DNA from 3 places in the Peribacillus sp. YIM B13477 genome. Region 3 is predicted to be linked to each of the others. Evidence: riboswitches for the same ligand, from Rfam matches in the RefSeq annotation. Region 3 holds a riboswitch; each other region holds the start of a gene.
What was found. Region 3 has a riboswitch for preQ1 ahead of queC (7-cyano-7-deazaguanine synthase QueC). Riboswitches for the same ligand answer to the same signal wherever they lie in the genome.
Positions count from the first base shown of each region.

Region 1 (6,702 bases), on a different contig from region 3:
CTAGGCAGGATGAGTATAGGTTCCACTATTACTCTATTAACGAGGCCATTCACCAGGTTCTGAACCTATTGAAGTTCCAACTTGGGAAGAAGCAAATCTCCCTCCATCTTAGCCTTCAGGAAGACCTTCCTTTCATAAAGGGCAGCCAGCCGCAGATCGAACAGATCATCATCAACTTGCTATTGAATGCCAAGGACGCATTGGATGAGTCCGCGCAAACGGAAAAATTGATTTCGATCGCTACCTATTCAGAAAACAAGTTCATGGTGGTTCAGGTGACTGATAACGGAACGGGGATTGAACAAGAACGCCTGCCCTTCATATTCCATCCCTTTCATACGACTAAAGACCGTGAAAAAGGTACAGGTTTGGGGCTGTCTGTAAGCCTTGGCATCGCCAAGGACCATGGCGGAAAGATCGACGTTTTGAGCATACCAGGACATGGAAGCACTTTTTTTCTAAGGCTTCCTATACAAGGAGAGGAAAGGGGATGATAAGGTGATTCATTTACTTGTGGTAGACGATGAGAAAGAGGTTGGGACTTTTCTATCCCGGCTTTTTACGATGAAAGGTTACCTCGTACAAGTTGTGAATAGCGGGAAGGAGTTTCATGAAATCGACTGGAATCAGCAGCGTTTTGATGTCGCAATGATAGATTTGAAGCTTCCGGATTGCGATGGACTTTCCCTCCTGCAGCATCTAAAACAACTGCAGCCGCGTTGCAAGGTACTGATCATGACCGGATACAGCACCGTCAAGACCGCCGTTGATGCCATGAAACTCGGCGCTAGTGATTACATGGAAAAACCCTTCGTGGATATTGAAGTACTGGAAAGGCAGATTGATAACCTATTGAATGAAAATGAAGCTTTGAACCAGCATTTCATCCATAAGCTTGCCGAGGATTCAGGACTCATTGTCGGTGAAAGTCCTTTAATGAAGAATTTGATTGAAACGTCCTTCAAGGTTGCCCAAAAATCCGTCAATGTATTAATCGAAGGAGAAACCGGAAGCGGGAAAGAAGTGCTTTCACGCTTCATCCACATAGCCAGCCCCCGAAACCATGAACCTTTTATCGGCATCAATTGCGGAGCGATCTCTGAATCCCTGCTTGAAAGCGAATTATTCGGTCATGAAAAGGGCGCTTTCACCGGAGCGACCCAGCTGCGAAAGGGTTTTTTCGAAATTGCTGGGAACGGGACGCTTTTCCTTGATGAAATTGCGGATGCAAGTCCGGCCATTCAAGTCAAATTGCTTCGGGTTTTGGAAACGCGGGAATTCATGCGGGTTGGCAGCAGCGTGACATTACGGACGAACGCCCGGTTAGTGGCGGCCTCCAATGAAAACCTGCAAAAGGCAGTGGACAAGAATAAATTTCGGGAAGACCTATTTTACCGACTGAACGTCGTGACTCTGGATATCCCGCCATTAAGGAGCCGAAAAGAGGATATTCCGTTGCTTGTCCGACACTTGGTTGAGAGAAATGGTCATGGAGATATCTCATTTTCCAATGAAGCCATTGAAAAATTACAGCAATACAACTGGCCAGGCAACATACGCGAACTATCTAATGTGGTCTTGCGCACGCTAACTCTTGCAGACAATAAGTCAGTAATAACCGCCAATGATATCTCACTATCCAACAGCCAGATCACACCTGACAAAAATGTGTCACCTGAGATACAGTCAACAGAAAACCTTCTTGAAGAGTGGCGAAAAAGGCTGGTGGCTGATTTTAATGAGAAGGATGAACTGATGCTTGAAGAAATCCTTACCGAAATCAAACAGCTTCAATCAACAATTGGAAAGGAGCTCGTCATGCAGGCACTGCAAAAAACCTACGGCAACCGGAATGAAGCTGCCAAACGCTTGCAAATATCCATAAGGAAATTGCGCTATATATTAAATGAGAAGAGCCAGACATAATAAAAAGGAGGATGCTCCGTTCCAGGGCTTCCTCCTCTGTTCCTATTCTAGCGTCAATACGATGCGGCCGTTGATTTCTCCGTTTTCCATCATTGAAAACACGTCATTGATTTCATCAAGCTTTCTTGTTTCAATATTCGTTCTGACTTTACCCTCAGCCGCAAATTGAACAGCTTCCTGTAAATCTTTTCTCGTCCCGACGATGGACCCTTTTACAGTCACCCCATTTAACACTGTATCAAAAATCGGGATTGGAAGTTCATCATTCGGCAATCCGACTACGACAAGTGTGCCGCCCCTCTTGACTGAACTGTAAGCCTGTTCGAATGCTTTTTTCGTAACCGCCACAGAAATGGATGCCTGCACGCCGCCAACCTTATCCTTAATGGCCTGTACAGGATCGGTCTTAAGCCCATTAACCGTGTAATCCGCCCCCAGTTCCGTTGCCAGATCAAGCTTATCATCTTGAATATCGACAGCAATGACATTAAAGCCCATCGCTTTTGCGTATTGCAGGGCAACATGCCCCAATCCGCCAATTCCATAAATCGCTACCCAATCACCAGGTTTTGCTTCTGATACCTTAAGCGCCTTATAAGTCGTTACACCTGCACAGAAAATCGGTGAAATCTCCGCAAAATCAAGCCCTTCAGGAACCTTCACCACATATTTGGCTGGTGCTTTACAATATTCCGCATATCCGCCGTCCACGGAATAGCCTGCATTCAATTGGTCCAAGCAAAGCGTTTCCCTGCCGGTCAGACAATATTCACAATCGCCGCAGGCCGAATAAAGCCAAGGGATCCCAACACGGTCACCCACTTTCAAGGAAGTTACGCCTTCCGCCACCTTTTCTATAATGCCAACACCCTCATGTCCCGGGATAAGCGGAAGCTTGGGTTTTACCGGCCAATCACCATGTGCAGCATGTAAATCGGTATGACACACGCCACAGGCCTTAATTTTCACTAATATCTCACCATATTCCAATTCTGGGATCGGTACTTCCTTAATCTCAAGTTTTTGGTTAAATTCATTGACGACCGCCGCTTTCATTGTCTTGACCTGTTGTTTTGCATTTACAGTGCTTGCCCCTTGTTTTACATTCATGATTACTATTCCTCCCTTAATCTAGTGGATATTATTTCTTGCTACTACTTATACAAGATGCAAGTGCCATGCCACTGCAAAAAGGCCAAGAAGACAGCATTAACAAAAAAAAGTGCCGAAAGATCGGCCCATTTGGACGAAATAACGGCTCAAGTTGGACGAAATCCGGTTTGTATATTGCAGGAAAAATGGTTCACCCTATAAATAGGAGGTGTCTAAAACATGGACCAATTTGAAGAAGCCTATGAGTCATATAAGCAGCAGGGAACACCGCAAGCAAACCAAAGTGATTCAGCAGCAGGAAAAGAAGAAATCATCGCCGTAAGGAAAAATGAAGAGGACAATATTATCGCCATCAAGACGGACTCCGGCCGTGAACTCGACTACCCCACAGCCCTTGCGGAAGCCAAAGCTGGCAACCTGGCCAACGTTGACGTCTTTCATAAATATGGTCGTGACATATTACGGAGTGAGCCCGATGGAATAAAAGAAAATAACCTGGATCAACTGCCGGAGTTTTGAGTTATTCGGGGAGACTGCCTGATACGGGCAGTTTTTTTCTATCTGATGCGCAAAAAAAAAGAACCAGCATGATTAGCCGGATCTCATTTTTCATAAGGATAGGATTCAGAGATTTCGAGCAGTCGGCCGCAGGACTCGACAACCTCGATGATTTCCATCCATGACATGTCCAGACCCAGTTCATTAGCATGGGAAATCTTATCCCGTAATTTTCGGATGGCATTCGCATCCTTCTTCCCTTTACTTTTGGAAGGGATTTGGAAGAAGTGCCTCAATTCTTTATCTTTATGTATAATATCGAATTTATCACTGATTTGCAGGCACTCTATTATATTGATATCCTCATTTTTATCGATTCTCCTTTTATATAGTTCGGTTGCCTTCTCTAAACGGTCTTCGCTGATCATTGGATACCAGCTGCCATCGCCGAATCTATCCAGGATGATATCGCTCATCCTCATCTCCAATAAGGTAATATATCCGAATATCAACATTCTGATCGGAGGCTTTTGGAGGTCAGCATGGGTAATCAACATTTTAATTGAATTATTCTCTAATACGAACACCCTTGTCTTATTCTTAAAAATATGGAGAAGCTGGATCAAAGGGGTTGAATTCGAAACCATTTCCCTTGGTGAGAAGTTTCTCATATATTCAGAAATACTTCCCTCACCTAGTTCTTGCCTTTCTATATATCCGATGATTTCCCCTTGATCTTGGACTGCCAATATATCAAAATTCTTTTTTTTCATTGCTTTCTGGATATCCAGCGCCAGATCATTTTTATGGCAAAACTCAAGCTCCTGGGCAATGCTCTTAACCGTTATATTTTCTTCATAAAGAGTTTTAAGACTCAGATAGCTGCCATTGCTTTTTCTTTCGCTTCCATTTAACATCTTTCAACCTCCGATCAGGAACACTTTCTGCCCGTTTTCAATAATAGAAATGAATGCGGCCCCCCGCAAATAAAGTTCACTTTAGTGGACTCCATCCCATTCAACAAATGCCATCAACTGCATTTCCAGCCTCCGTTTCCACATTCCCCTTTTCTTCCCACCCCTTACAAACATCCACCCAATCCTTGGCACCTGAATATTCAAATAATTCAGCGAGTTTAAGTTCTATTGCAGAGTTTGAACTGCCGCAAGCCGGAAACAATGACTCGAAGCGCTTCATCGATACATCAAGAAAAACAGCTAAATCGTTTGCCAGGCCAAACGGGCAAACGCCTCCGATTGCATGGCCGGTCTGTGCAAGCACTTCATCAGGTGAAAGCATTCGTGCCTTGAAACCGAACGTCTGACGAAATTTCTTATTATCCACTTTCGCGTCCCCTGCGGCAACGACCAAAATCGCGTGTTCACCTTCCCCTTTAAAGGAAAGGGTCTTGGCAATCCGCGCTGGGATAACACCGATGGTTTCCGCTGCTTCAATTACCGTGGCACTAGATGTTTCGAACTCCTTTACGTCGCCTTCCCGATTCCATTGTTTAAAATGGCTTTTGACACTTTCGATCGACATATTAATATTCACTCCTTTTTATGTACATATTGAAATAATATCATCCTTCATTGCAATAATTCAAAATCCAATTGTGCTGCTTCATCTGATTGGAAACCTATAATTAAAACCATTCTTTACAAATTGACGAAACAAGCTTACATGGGCTACTATTAATCATCGGGTAAACGCCTGCACGTGGTTCGTAACCATCCCACGATAAAAAACTAGGGAGAGAGTAAAATGAATGTTCGTACACTCGTGATAAACGGGTTATTGGCTGCCTTGTATGTGGCGGTCTCATTGGTGTTTAAACCAATAGCTTTTGAGATGTTCCAATTCCGTGTACCGGAAATGTTGAATCATCTGATTGTATTCAATAAAAAGTATATCTACGGTATCGTTGGAGGAGTCTTCATATCGAATCTGCTCTTTTCGCCGATGGTGCCATATGATTTGATTTTTGGGGTGGGCCAATCCCTGCTCGCCTTATTGCTTGTCATTTATGTTTCTCGTTTCATAAAAGGCATTAAAGGACGTATGGTCGCTACGATTATCTTTTTCACGTTCACAATGTTTTTAATTGCAATTGAACTGAACCTTGCCTTTGGCTTGCCATTCTGGCTAAGCTGGATGACTACAGCTGTCGGTGAGTTCGTTGTCCTTTTGATTGGAGCGCCAATCATTTATGGAATGAACAAAAGAATTCAGTTTGAAAAGTGGCTTTAAAAGGAATCTTCGCGCCGTTAAGCCACTATAATGGAAAAGAGCTGTCTGCATGATGCGGCAGCTCTTTTTTTTCACCATTGAACTCGAAAATGATAAACTATTAGTAAGAATGGTGGTGGCCCTTTGAAAAAAGTCCTGACCCTAATCGGTCTACTTGTAATCGCAATTTTTATATACTCTAATGCAGAACTGTTCACTTTGGTTTGGAAAAGTGATTTGGATTCTGTTATTGGCATATTGAAGGAAAATCTCTTGCTTACATTTATTGTGACATTCGTATTGATGTTTGTACAAAATTCTTTTACAATCATCCCCTTAATTTTGCTCCTGACCATCAATGTCACGATATTCGGATTCATATATGGCTATCTATGGAGTTGGTTTACAAGTGTTGTTGCCTCAGGATTCATTTTTTATGCAGCAAGAAACTGGTTTCAGGAGCTTCTTTTAAAGAAGATTGGTGAAAAGTGGCAAGAATCTGTAGTGGAGCATGGCTTCATGTACGTGTTTACAGGCAGGATTTTCCCGCTTATCCCCACAAGCTTAATTAACTTGGCAGCCGGAGTCAGCACCGTCACTTTCAAAGACTATTTATTGGCGACGGCACTTGGCAACCTTATATACTTTTTCTTCCTATCACTGATTCCTTATGGACTGCTATCTGTCGAAATGAACCAATATACGCTAGCTGCTCTTGCACTCCTTTTCTTACTATTCTTCATGGTCTATAAGCGTGCAAAAAAGAAGAAGAAACTAACCTTCTTCAGAAAAAACAGGTGACCACATTGGCCCCTGTTTTTTTATTTAGAGATTCTGCATATATTTTTTTCCGATAGTTTGTTAAAATGTGTATGTATTTTTACCTTTGAAATGTCTTAAAAACAGGGAGAATCTCCATGTCCAAACGCTCCATCT
Region 1 covers NZ_JBHZPD010000008.1:52,020-58,721, reverse strand. Annotated here, with positions in the region: gene ACFX4H_RS20830 (GAF domain-containing sensor histidine kinase) at 1-494, shown strand, start outside; gene ACFX4H_RS20825 (sigma-54-dependent transcriptional regulator) at 499-1,926, shown strand; gene adhP (alcohol dehydrogenase AdhP) at 1,969-2,982, opposite strand; gene ACFX4H_RS20815 (DUF3892 domain-containing protein) at 3,259-3,558, shown strand; gene ACFX4H_RS20810 (CBS domain-containing protein) at 3,642-4,454, opposite strand; gene ACFX4H_RS20805 (YbaK/EbsC family protein) at 4,555-5,079, opposite strand; PreQ1 riboswitch class I at 5,251-5,295, shown strand; gene ACFX4H_RS20800 (QueT transporter family protein) at 5,302-5,787, shown strand; gene ACFX4H_RS20795 (TVP38/TMEM64 family protein) at 5,911-6,567, shown strand; gene ACFX4H_RS20790 (PAS domain S-box protein) at 6,684-6,702, shown strand, end outside.
Region 1: another riboswitch for preQ1. It lies ahead of ACFX4H_RS20800 (QueT transporter family protein); the one in region 3 lies ahead of queC (7-cyano-7-deazaguanine synthase QueC).

Region 2 (6,702 bases), on a different contig from region 3:
GCCATGAAAAAACGGAAAGAGATGCCGCTATCCTCGTGGCATAGTTGACAATCGCCACAACTTCCCCTACCTGTATATCTCCCATTGTTATAAATTCACTTCCAAGCCAGAGAATGATCATAATCGCCATATTCATGACAAGCATCAGCACAGGCATCGTCGTTTCAATTAAACGAAGGGAAGACACAGTCTTTCTTTTCAACTCTTCATTCGCATCGTCAAATCGGCCGATTTCATGCTCCTTACGAAGAAAAGCTTTGATCAAGCGCATGCCTATCAGGTTTTCCCTCATGACTCCATTGACATTATCGAGTTTTTTCTGGACGAGCTTAAACAGCTTAGCCGCCCGTTTCATAACCCATCCCAAGAAGAAAACAAGAACCGGAATTGAAATGACCAATACAAGGGATAATTTCAAATCGACCGCAATAGCCATGATCGCTCCGCCGATTACGATCAACGGCGCCCTTGCCATGATACGCAAGCCCATAAAAACCGTATTTTGAAGTTGGGTCACATCATTCGTCATCCTTGTGATCAACGAGGAAGTCGGGATATTATTCAAGTTCGCAAAAGAAAACGCCTGTATTTTACCAAAAAGGCTTGTCCTGACATCATGTCCAAAGCTTTGACTTACATGTGATGCCGTAAATGAATTAACGATCCCGCCAAGAAATGAAAAAACGGAAAGTCCAACCATGACACTTCCCCATTTAATCACCACCGATAAATCTTTCTGCAAAATGCCATCATCAATGATTTTTGCTATAAATAGAGGTTGTAATAGCTCTACCCCGAGCTCGACAATCATTAAGGATAAAGCAAGAATGATCAAAAGCCAGTATGGCTTAAGAAATGAGGACAATTTTTTCATCTATGACACCTTCGATTCTCCGTATGTAAATAGCATCTTTTCATCCTCTCATTATACATTTTTATACAGATTTTTTAAAAGATTTTAACTGTTTTAAGGCATTGGTAAATATCTTAATTTTTTTTGTAAATACCCTTGACAAATAGCAGGAAATAAGCGAAAATTCTAATTGATAATGATTTTCAATTTCATTATCGATCTCTGAAATTTGATAAGCAATTACGATATTCTCTTATCGTACCCTTTTGATATTGTACATAGATACAATGTCGCCCCGGCTTCTCTGTGCCTAGTAAAATTATATGCTCATTAGCGAATGCAAGTCACTAGAATATTGCCCCCTCTTTATTCAAGTAATTTATTCACATTGGAAGCATATTAGGCAGCCGGGGACTATTTTTTTCAACTATTAAACTTACATATATGATTAAAGGAGCAGGATGATCATGAAACTAGAAGATATCATTAAAGAACGGCGCAGCATCAAACGATTTAAGGACATTCCTGTTCCTATTGATACCATCCAATCATTATTGGAAACTTCGACATGGGCACCGAACCATAAAATGACCCAGCCATGGCGCTTCGTCGTGGTGCATGGTGATAGCCGTTTAAAACTCACAGAAGCAACACGTGCATTCATGGAAGGCAAAGAGAAGGACCCTGAAAAGAAAAAAGCAGCCGGACAGCGAGGATATAATAAACTCATAGGTGTACCGATGTTTGTCGCAGTGATCATGGAAGAGAATCCGAATCCCATGACACGTGAAGAAGATTATGCGGCTACAAGTGCCTTGATCCAGAATTTCAGCCTGCTTGCCTGGGAACAGGGAATCGGGATGATATGGGAAACATACGGCATGATACACAGCATGGAGTTTCGTGAAGCTTTGGGCGTGAAACCAGGCGAGAAGGTCGTCGGCAGCCTTCACGTTGGCTATCCCGATATGATTCCTGCCCCTCGTCCAAGGAACGCGATCGATCAACTCCTGACCGTCATGGACTAACATAAAAGGAAGGCCTCCAATCTTCCAGTTGGAGGCTCAGACTGTAGACAAACTCGATGAAAACCGGGTTTTCTACAGTTTTTTTATTGCTTTTTTGAACGTCGATTTCCGCTCCAGGCACTCGCTTTTCCCGCAGGAGTCTCGTGCCTTACACTCCAATCACATATAGATAGAACTTATTCCTACATTCTTTTTTTTGTATTATATAGAAGTATTTAACTAGGTGATAAGGATGCTTTTTAAACATGATTCCATTCAGCAAGATCAACTCGAAGTAATTACTTAAATCAATTTGTGCCAGTAAATCATTTAGCTCGTAAACTTGATGTGCCATTGACATCTATTTCATTTATAATTTGGTGTAAGATATGTATGAGGTTGGACGTCCCTTTATATCCGTTTCAAGAGCGTCAACTCCGTTCTCCTCCAATTGCTTTAGCCACCTGAAAACAGACGCCCTAAACCCTACAGCGCGTCTGTTAGCTTGGAATGATTATCCCCACGGTCATTGCCACTACCATAAAGAACCAGATAAAAAAAATCCAGCTTTTATGTATATTGATTAAAAGATCAATCAAAAAAACCTCCTTCTAAAAGGAGGTCCCTAAACGCTCATACTCAAAAGAACTCGTGATATAATGCCTGAATTGCCGTCTCTTCGTTGTGCCCTTTCACACCGAACATCATGCTTACCTCCGAAGAGCCTTGATTGATCATCTCAATATTCACCTTTGCTTCGGCCAAGGCTTTTGACGCTCTTGCCGTTGTACCGACATTATGGCGCATTCCTTCCCCTACAACCATGATCAAGGCAAGATCATGTTCCACATTCACTTCATCGGCATGAAGCTCTTTCTTGATTCGGGAAATGATTTTCTTTTCGGCATCCCCTTTCATCTGGTCCTGCCTTAGAATAAGCGTCACATCATCGATGCCTGATGGAATATGCTCATATGAAACTCCATAATCCTCGAGGATGTGCAGCAGTTTCCGGCCAAAACCAACTTCCCGGTTCATCAAATATTTGCTAATGTAAATACTGCAAAATCCTTTATCACTTGCAATCCCAATAACAGGCCCGTTCGTATTATCCCGTGTATTCACAATGCGGGTCCCCTGCGCCGCCGGATTGTTCGTATTCTGGATATGGACAGGTATTCCCGCCCGGAATGCAGGAATCAGCGCCTCATCATGAAATACCGAGAAACCTGCATAAGAAAGCTCACGCATCTCACGATAGGTTAGTTCCCGGATTCCCTTAGGATTGGAAACCACATTTGGATTCACAGCATAAACGGCATCCACGTCCGTAAAGTTCTCATACAAATCAGCTTTGACCCCATTAGCAAGAATCGAACCCGTAATATCGGAACCGCTTCTTGAGAAGGTTAACACATCACCATCTAACGTATATCCGAAGAATCCTGGGAATACAACGATTCCCGGCTCATCACGCAGAGCATATAACCGATCATAAGACTCTGGCAGCACCCTGGTAAATCCACCTTCATCCGCTACGATCAAGCCTGCCTTCTTCGGATTGATATACTGTGCCTCCACTCCAAGGCTTTGGAAATAACCTGCGACCAGCTTCGCATTATTATCCTCGCCACCTGCCTTCAAGGCATCCAGATAGCGCTTTGGGTTAGTTTGATCTGCATGCAGCAGCGCCATTAAATTTTCATGAATCCCTGTGATGACACTCTCGGATATATCCAATTCTTCAGCAATGCTCGCATAGCGGGATACAACATCTTCTATCAAATGCTCTCCGTTATCCCCGCGCAGCTGCTGTTCCGCAGCTTCAATCAATAAATCCGTCACCTTTATGTCATCGGAATTGCGTTTTCCTGGAGCGGAAACGACCACAATCTTCCTCTCTGGATCAGAAACAACAATTTCGAATACCTTCCTCAACTGATCACCTGACGCAAGTGAACTTCCACCAAACTTTGCAACTTTCATCTCGACATCCCCTATTTTCGTAAATATTCTGTCAAAATTAACTCTCCCTATTATTACGCTTTTTCTCGAAACAATCAAGTGAAAATTCCATTATAGGAGGACATTTGTACTTTTAAAAAGGACAAATGACAGAACCACTGATCGAAATTAGCTATAAACTAAAAAAAGACAACGGGCATATGCCCATTGTCCCTCCTATTCTTTAGCGATTATCCACGGTTTCCGGGTATAAGTCATGATTCATCAAGCGGTAATTCGCCATTTCCTCATACTTCGTACCAGGTTTCCCATAATTCGTGTAAGGGTCGATGGAAATTCCGCCCCTAGGTGTAAACTTGCCCCAGACTTCAATATATTTAGGGTCCATCAATTCGATTAAATCAATCATGATGATGTTCATGCAATCTTCATGGAAATCACCATGATTGCGGAAGCTGAATAAGTAGAGTTTCAAAGACTTACTTTCCACCATTTTCACACTGGGAATATAGCTGATGTAAATGGTAGCAAAGTCCGGCTGGCCCGTGATTGGACATAAACTAGTGAATTCCGGGCAATTGAATTTGACGAAATAGTCCCGGTTCGGATGCTTGTTGTCGAATGACTCAAGGATTTCAGGAGCATAGTCGAATGTATATTTTGTTCCTTGATTCCCAAGCAGTGTGATATCTTTTTTTAATTCTTCTTCTTTTCTTCCAGACATGAAAAGTCCTCCTAATCCCACATTTCAGGGAGATTCATAAAATGGGCCTCTATATAACAAAAACCATATCTCCTCAAAGATATGGTTGATTCGCAAAAAATATCAAAGCCATAGTTTTTTTAAGAGGGTGATGCTATGAACCTCTCCCGTTTATCGGGAAATATTTTAAAATTGTCATAGTAAATATAGAAAAAAATATCTAATCTGTCAATCATACATTTTAAATTTGGTTTGATTCCTAACGGGATTCAGCTTAAAATGTAGAAGAAGTTTATCCTACATGAAGGAAGAGATTAAGTCAATGTGGATTTTTGCGGCACTCATCACGAGTTTATGTTTCGGAATCAATAACAGCATTTTTAAATGGAGCAGCGGAAAAGGGTATTCCAAGATACATATCCAATTTTTCTTTTATTTTTCAGCTTTTATTTTGTCCATTGTTTATGGAGTATTAATGGATGGTTTGCAGCTGAACTGGCTGTCCATCATGCTTGGTGCAGCAATTGGTGTACTGAACGCCAATGGTAACATCCAGATGGCAAGCGCCTTTGAAAAAGGTCCGGCAAGCTTGACATCTCCATTAATCGCAGCGAATGCCATATTCCCCATTCTCTGTGCAGCTTTAATTTTTCACGAACATATTTCTTCCTTGCAGTGGAGTGGAATCGCCTGCATGTTTATCGCTACATTAGTCATCCAATATACACCTAATGCAAAAGGTAATCATCAATATGTCCCATGGATGATGCACACATTACTCTCCATCTTATCTTTTGGTGTGCTCGGCATTCTTATGACGACATCAACACGTCTTCAATTAAACTCCCTTGATATCCTTGTATCAATGTATGGAGGCGGAATGCTTTATCTTCTTTCGGCTCTAGCCTTTAAAAAAGAAAAAATCAAGCTAAAGGAAGTCAAAATCGGTTCCTTAGTAGGCTTTTTAAGCATGATAGGCTATGGATGTTATTTCTTTGCGTTGAACACTGGCATCGCAAGCATCATTTTCCCTGTCGTCAGCCTGAACTGTTTGGTTGTCGTATTCGCTGGATGTTATATATTCAAGGAAAAACTAAAAAACTATCAAATTGCTGGTGTCCTCGCAGCATTAATCGGTATTATTTTAACTAAAATATGAATATAGTTCGTTTTAAAAACAACCTGGCTGTCATGTATACAAGCCAGGTCGTTTTTTTAAAAAAACTGAAAATGGGGCATGTCAAAAAAAAGTGTTGACACTTCACTTAAAATATCAGATAATTTTGAATATTAATTCTCACGATTTTAGCTTTTGAAATGTTTGATTATCCTTCTGCCACGGGTATAAAAGAAATAGGTACAACCACCTCATTTAATTCTGAATTAGGAAAGGAAAGATGCATAATGGTAAAAGTTACAGTAACAGTTGATTTCCAAGGAAAATCTTATCAAACTAACGTCCTTGCTAAACCGGGTACTGATCATGAAGTAATTTTACAACAAGCCCTTCATCAAGTTGAAAAACAGTGGAAAGCATAAAAAAGCAGGCATCGCAATAGATACCTGCTTTTTTATTACCTTAAATACTATCCCAAATACTTTTCATATGCACGATTAACGACCCTCTTGCAATTCCCTCCTACTTAAAAACACTTTTAATTGTTTTTTTCAAAAGGCACTAGAATCAAGATGCCAGTTTGTGTACCAGAATTTTTATAATGAAAAAATATCTTTGAACTGGAATTATATTAAAAGCCTTATAAAAAAGAAGGTATTTTTAAGGCGCGTCTCAGCTGTAGACAATTTAACCGTTAATTTCCACTCCAGGCACTCGCTTTCCGCGGGCGGTCCGGGAGCCTCCCCGGTGCCTTTGCGCCCGCAGTGCTCCCTTGGACTCGCTTTTCCCGCAGGAGTCTCGCACACCCGCTCCAATCAACTATGTTTTAAAGTTTAGTTAGAGCCCTTTTGTTTATAAACTCAAAGACGGTATTTTAAGGACCGTCTTTTTAATGTTCTATTAAACTAAATTTCTTATTAATGGCATGGAACGTTCTTGAAGGCTATCTGAAAACAGACTATAAGAAATGAGCTTCTTCTAGTACTGTTTAACTACATCCACGCGGTCGCTGTAAATATATACAAATAACCTAACATCCTTTTTGCCTCTTTTAGTA
Region 2 covers NZ_JBHZPD010000008.1:130,000-136,701, reverse strand. Annotated here, with positions in the region: gene ACFX4H_RS21210 (ABC transporter ATP-binding protein) at 1-874, opposite strand, end outside; gene ACFX4H_RS21205 (nitroreductase family protein) at 1,321-1,881, shown strand; gene ACFX4H_RS21200 (aspartate kinase) at 2,500-3,846, opposite strand; gene queF (preQ(1) synthase) at 4,049-4,549, opposite strand; PreQ1 riboswitch class I at 4,654-4,699, opposite strand; gene ACFX4H_RS21190 (EamA family transporter) at 4,830-5,687, shown strand; gene ACFX4H_RS21185 (BA3454 family stress response protein) at 5,933-6,067, shown strand; partial or broken gene ACFX4H_RS21180 (YfmQ family protein) at 6,546-6,702, opposite strand, start outside.
Region 2: another riboswitch for preQ1. It lies ahead of queF (preQ(1) synthase); the one in region 3 lies ahead of queC (7-cyano-7-deazaguanine synthase QueC).

Region 3 (6,702 bases):
AATCCAGTCCTTGACGGATCTAACGGACAACAAACTGAATCCTGCATCCATTTGGTCGATTTTTCTTTCTCTTCACGGATTCATAACTTTTTACATTAATTCTGAACTATCTTATCAAGATGTAAAAGGTTTAGCCTATTTTCATGTAAAAAATATCACCAAGAACATCATATAATTTTTTCGGAAATTATTGACCAATGGTCAATTAAACTTTGGAGGTTATGAAATGGTGAAGAAATTCCTTCATATTGAAGGACTTATGGTCCTTTTAGCGGTGATTTACATCTATTCGTTATATGAATTCAGCTGGTGGATTTTCCTTTTGTTGATTTTGTCCCCTGATGTTTCCATGCTGGCCTATCTGATCAATGACCGGATTGGAGCAAAGGTTTATAACGCATTCCATACTTATATCGTGTCCATCCTCATGATTTTGTTAGCCATATTCCTAAAGTCGGATGCATGGGTGATGATTGGTTTAATTTGGACCGCACATATTGGAATGGATCGCTTATTTGGATATGGCCTTAAATACACATCATCCTTCAAAGCTACACACATGCAAAGGTTGTAATAAGCTTAAAAGGCAGTGTGATTAAACATCACACTGCCTTTACTTTACACACCCCGCTTGTTACCCCATATATAGGTATGCAGCTGGGGCAGGACTTTCACATCATTCAATTCATCATCCGCTATCACTTTATCAATTAACTCTTCGTACTTCTTCAATAGGCCGCTGATCAATTGACGATCATCCGCCGTCCTGCTGTCGTCATTGCCGACCTGCAGATAAAAGGGAATATCCGGGTAACGCCCATGTACATGTTTAGCATATTGATAATCTTCCTCGTTAAAGACGACGATCTTCAATGAAACATGGTTTTCTGGGTTTCGATTGGCAAGATTCGAGATGATTTGGTCAAGCACGGTAAAGTCCGTGTCCATTCCAGAGCTCGGCGGCTTAGGTGAGATAGTCAGTTCATCAATATCGAGAAACCAATCCTGCCATCGGCTCCCTTGTGTTTCGACCCCTATTTTCATTTTATTTTCATGTAAGATCGCTATCAAGCCGTTTAGGTTTTTCAACAGGGCCGGGTTCCCCCCAGATATCGTCACGAAGGAAAAACCGGAACCCCCAATTCGCTTCAGCTCATCCCATATTTCATCGGCAGTCATCTGAACGGTATCTTCCTTACCTGTGCCATCCCAAGTAAAAGCGGAATCACACCAGGAACATGAATAATCGCAGCCGGCCGTCCGAACGAACATGGTTTTTTGACCAATGACCATTCCCTCTCCTTGGATGGTCGGCCCGAAGATTTCCATTACCGGGAGTTTACTCACTTTCCATCCACTCCCGTCTGGCTTCGGCATAGCTTGTCGGCGTTTCGTACAGTCGAACAAATTCGACTCTAGCACCCTCATATTCTTTTAATGAAAGGGCTTCGGCCATTTTTTCATAAATCCAGACAACCATATTTTCAGCTGTTGTATTCATGAGCGGCAGGGTTTCATTCAAATAACGATGATCCAGGTGGATTTCGATGTCATTTTTCCATATATCCTTGATGTCACCAAAATCTATCATCAACCCGCGTGAATCCGTATACCCGCTCAATCCGAAAATGACTTTATACGTGTGGCCATGAAGGTTCTTGCATTTCCCTTCATAGTCATGCAGATGGTGCGCCGCGTCAAAGGTGAATTCCTTACTTACGAGAACCCTCTTGTTTGTATACTTCAATTGGCTGCGCTGAATATCTTCATCTATTTTTTGGAGTTTATCCACTATCTTAAAACCGTACATCATGAAAGCACCTTCCGTCTGCTTACATAGTCATCCAGCCCTTTTTTCCGCAGATTACATGCCGGACAATCTCCACAGCCATCGGAGATGATTCCGTTATAGCAAGTCAGGGTCTTTTCGCGGACAAAGTCGAACGCGCCAAGCTGGTCAGCAAGCTCCCATGTTTCCTCTTTATTAAGCCACATTAGCGGCGTATCAATCACGAATGACTGGTCCATCGATAAGTTCAAGGTCACATTCAAAGATTTAATGAATACATCGCGGCAGTCAGGATATCCGCTGAAATCCGTTTCACAGACTCCTGTGACAATATGTTTAGCGCCAATCTGACTCGCCAGCACTCCGGCAAACGAAAGGAACAGCAAATTCCTCCCTGGCACGAACGTCGACGGCAGCTCCCCTTCTTCTCCGTCCGCCACTGCAATATCACTTCTTGTCAATGCATTCGGGGCCAGTTGGTTCAGCAGCGACATGTCAAGGATATGGTGGTTCACTCCCAATTCCTTGGCAATGTTTTGAGCGCATTCGATTTCCAAGCTATGCCGCTGATTATAATCGAACGTCACCGCTTCCACTTCCTCAAATCTCTCCAATGCCCAAAACAGGCACGTCGTACTGTCCTGTCCTCCGCTAAAAACAACCACTGCCTTTTCTTTCTTCTTCATTCTATAAAACTCCTTTTTACGGAAAAAAACAGCACCCTAAGAATAGAGCACTGTTTCTCCTTAGTTTTTTTGAGAGGGTAGCTAGAACCTCTTCCGCCTTAACGCGGAATATTATATTTTTCCAAGTCAATAGTAACTTGAAAATGATAAGAAATCAAGATGTTTATATAAAGTGAACATTAGACCTGATGGCAAATTTGGTTAACTTTTCATTACTTAAAAATCACATTAAAAATCCGATAAAAAAGAGTGAATAAAATATCGGATAAAGGGGTCAAATAATTTGAAAAGCATTAAAGCCCGTATGCGGGAAATTGCTTTTTTTCCTCCCACATAAGGGAAGTTTCATTTTCATAAATTCGGGGAATATATAACTATACACAATAATGAACCATTAAAAAGCAAATCTATCAAAAGCGGCTGGAAGTGAATATTTTCCTTTGTTTTCAGAATATTTAGTGTATAATGAATATAAGGAATATTTTAACTCAAATAATCATTGCTTCCAATACCCGCTTTAAATCCCGACATTCCCTTTCAATACCATGCACGGTCACTTACTCAGCAAGGATCCATTACATGCTTTTTCTCGAATCAAACCATTCACAACTTTATTCACACAAAAACATAATTTCCACTCCAAAATTGCAAAAAAAGGTTAAAATTCACCAACGATATGTTACTATTAAACTAAGACCTTTTAACCCCATAAGGAGGAATTCATATGAAACGTTTTTTCAAATTCATCGCAGATTTTAACGAAAGAAAAGCATTGCAACGGGAAACCAAAGAATTCTTTCGCAAAGAATACGAAAATTATATGAAGATGAATCCTGACAATCAACGTAAAAAAAGGAGATTAGCTCCTAGATTTTATGTGATTGATGGCGGTAAAAAGGACTCCACCCTTGAGATTTCTGACAGAAAGAAATCAAGTTAACCTGATTCCTTCATAATTCAGCTACCCATGCTGTAACTCAAGACCCACAAAAGGTAAATCTATCCATGATTAACGGAGGTCCGTGACCATTCCATTCATTTACAATATATAAGCCGAAAGCCCAGATATGCTTCTGGGCTTTTTTTATTTTTCATTCTTGTATAAACACTATATCTATAGAAGAAACTAGGTATTTTTTAAAAGAAATGGGTTAACTTTAGTTCATTTCATTTTTTAGGTAAAAGGTCAATTATAGACCCATGGGTATTCCCGAAGAAAATACTAAAAAAAAGAGATGTGTTCTTTTACTCATCTTTGTCCATATTCAAAAGAGTTCAACTAATTGAGTCGTTAGATGCAATATTTCACATTGAATGACAAATCCATAAAAATTATAACGTTTATGTCAAACAATGGGTATAAACAATTAACAAACTGTAATAAACCTCACTTTTTTAAAAAAATATTATTCAAATTTAGCCATTATGAATTAGGTTCAAATGCTCATAAAACCATTTTGATTCTGACTGAAATGGGGCTTTATTAAACTTTCCATAATTTAGTGTAAATGAAACCTCGATTCCCTCGATTACCAGCCATATCTTTGTACTCATAAAATAATTCATCCCATTAGATACTATTACACCCTAATATACATATATTTGAAAAAGCTGATGATAACTATATTACGATAGAATAATTGGCTCTTGCCTATTAAGTTTAAAATCATGTAGTGTGTATTCAGTAATTCAAATATTTGAAAAAAAGAGAGGTTAAAAAAAAATGGCACCAATATTTATTTGTGCGATCTTTTTGCTTGGCTATGGCATTTTTGAACAAAAACGCCATCAGAAGCGTCTCGACTCCATCCCGGTACGTGTGAATGTGAATGGGATTCGAGGGAAATCGACTGTAACGCGTCTAATTACAGGTGTGATCCAGGAAGCAAAATACAAAACAGTAGGTAAAACAACCGGAACATCAGCAAGAATGATCTATTGGTTTACCGACAAGGAAAAACCGATTGTACGCCGCCCGGAAGGACCCAACATAGGAGAACAACGGCGTGTAGTTAAAGAAGTTGCCGACTTAGGCACGGAAGCACTGGTTTGTGAGTGCATGGCCGTACAGCCTGACTATCAACTAATCTTCCAAAACAAAATGATCCAGGCAAACATCGGGGTCATCGTGAATGTATTGGAAGACCATATGGATGTCATGGGACCGACTATGGATGAGGTTGCTGAAGCCTTCACTGCTACCATTCCCCATAATGGTCACTTAATAACCATCGAAAGTGAATATTTGGACTTTTTCAAACAAATCGCCAAAGAACGCAACACAAAAGTGATTGTTGCAGATAATTCAAGAATTTCCGAGGATTTCTTACGCGAATTCGACTATATGGTATTTCCGGATAACGCATCACTAGCCTTGGCCGTTGCGGAAGCTTTGGGAATTGATGAAAAAACGGCTTTCCGCGGCATGCTGAATGCACATCCAGATCCAGGGGCCATGCGGATCACCAAATTCGGAGATCGCATCCAGCCAACTTTCTTTGTCAATGGCTTTGCTGCAAACGACGCGGCATCGACGCTGAACATATGGGAACGTGTCAATACGTTCGGATACAGCACAGAACCTCCTATCGTCATCATGAACTGCCGTGCAGACCGTGTGGACCGTACCGAGCAGTTTGCTAGAGATGTATTGCCGTACATAAAATCCGAAATCGTCATTGCCATTGGTGAAACTACATCACCAATCACGAAGGTATTCGAGCAAGGTAAATTGGATACTAAAGAATATTGGGATTTAGAAAACTGGTCAACTGAAGAAATCGTGGCCCGTCTGCGCCCATTGATGAAAAATCGCATCGTCTACGGTGTCGGGAATATTCACGGTGCAGCGGAACCATTAATTGAAGCATTCATGAAATCTAAAACAAAGCAAAAAGCAAGTTAAGTAGGAGGAACCTTAATGTTTGGATCGGATTTATATGTAGCCCTAGTACTGGGAGTAACGCTTAGCCTTATATTTTCAGAAAAGACGGGTGTCGTACCCGCAGGACTTATCGTGCCAGGTTATTTGGCATTAGTATTTGATCAATGGGAAATCATGCTGACCATTTTGATCATTAGTGTCGTAACTTATTTAATCGTCACCCACGGCCTTTCAAGATGGGTGATTTTATATGGAAGAAGAAAATTCGCCGCCATGATGGTGACCGGGATTTGCTTGAAACTCCTATTGGACTTAGTCTACCCCGTCATGCCCTTTGAAATATTCGAGTTTCGGGGAATCGGTATAATCGTACCTGGATTGATAGCGAATACCATACAAAGACAAGGAATGCCATTGACACTTGGCAGCACGCTTTTATTATCCGGCATAACATTCGGTTTAATGAACGTGTACTACCTATTCTGAGGTGCAAAAAATGAAACGGACTTTAAATGCAAAAGAAAAAACACTTATCTTTATTAAACGCACGAAGAAAAAGAATCTTAAATACACTGGAATCATACTACCTATATTACTAATCGCTTTAGTCATTACCACTTGGATGGGACGGGCTGAGGAAGTGAAAACAGTCGCAACAAAATCCGATCAACCATTGACGATGACAATGGTCGGTGATGTGATGATGGGACGTTATGTTGAAGAAGTGACGGAAAAGCACGGGTATGAATACCTCTTCCGGTATATGAAACCCTATTTTGCCAATTCGGATTATGTCAGTGGGAATTATGAACATACCGCTTTAAAAGAAGAAGTATCTAACTACAAGGGAGCCGATACGCCCATCCGGTTAAACTCCAATACTAGCGGTGTGGAAGCCGTTAAAGATGCTGGCTTCTCTGTGGTGTCATTGGCAAATAACCATATGATGGACTATGAAGAACAAGGACTCCTTGACACGATTGATGAATTCAAAAGTGCGGATATGCACTATGTCGGTGTTGGATCTAACACCGCGGAAGCAAAAAACAGCATCGACTATGCGGATGTTAATGGCGTTCGTGTCGCAACACTTGGCTTCACAGATGTTTACGGTAAGGATGCCGTATCAAAAAGTGATAAAGCCGGACTATTGAACTCCAACCCTGATTTATTATTTGAAATGATCGGCAAAGCAAGTGATGCCAAGCAAGGCAACGCAGACTTGGTTGTGGTGAATATGCACTGGGGACAAGAGTATTCAACATCAACAACCGATCGACAAAAAGACTTGGCTAAAGCTATCATCGATGCGGGCGCTGACATCATCATCGGTCATCACCCCC
Region 3 covers NZ_JBHZPD010000003.1:25,253-31,954, forward strand. Annotated here, with positions in the region: gene ACFX4H_RS11800 (TetR/AcrR family transcriptional regulator) at 1-175, shown strand, start outside; gene ACFX4H_RS11805 (DUF4260 domain-containing protein) at 227-574, shown strand; gene queE (7-carboxy-7-deazaguanine synthase QueE) at 619-1,347, opposite strand; gene queD (6-carboxytetrahydropterin synthase QueD) at 1,340-1,810, opposite strand; gene queC (7-cyano-7-deazaguanine synthase QueC) at 1,810-2,475, opposite strand; PreQ1 riboswitch class I at 2,530-2,572, opposite strand; gene ACFX4H_RS11825 (hypothetical protein) at 3,200-3,415, shown strand; gene pgsB (poly-gamma-glutamate synthase PgsB) at 4,199-5,380, shown strand; gene pgsC (poly-gamma-glutamate biosynthesis protein PgsC) at 5,396-5,845, shown strand; gene ACFX4H_RS11840 (CapA family protein) at 5,856-6,702, shown strand, end outside.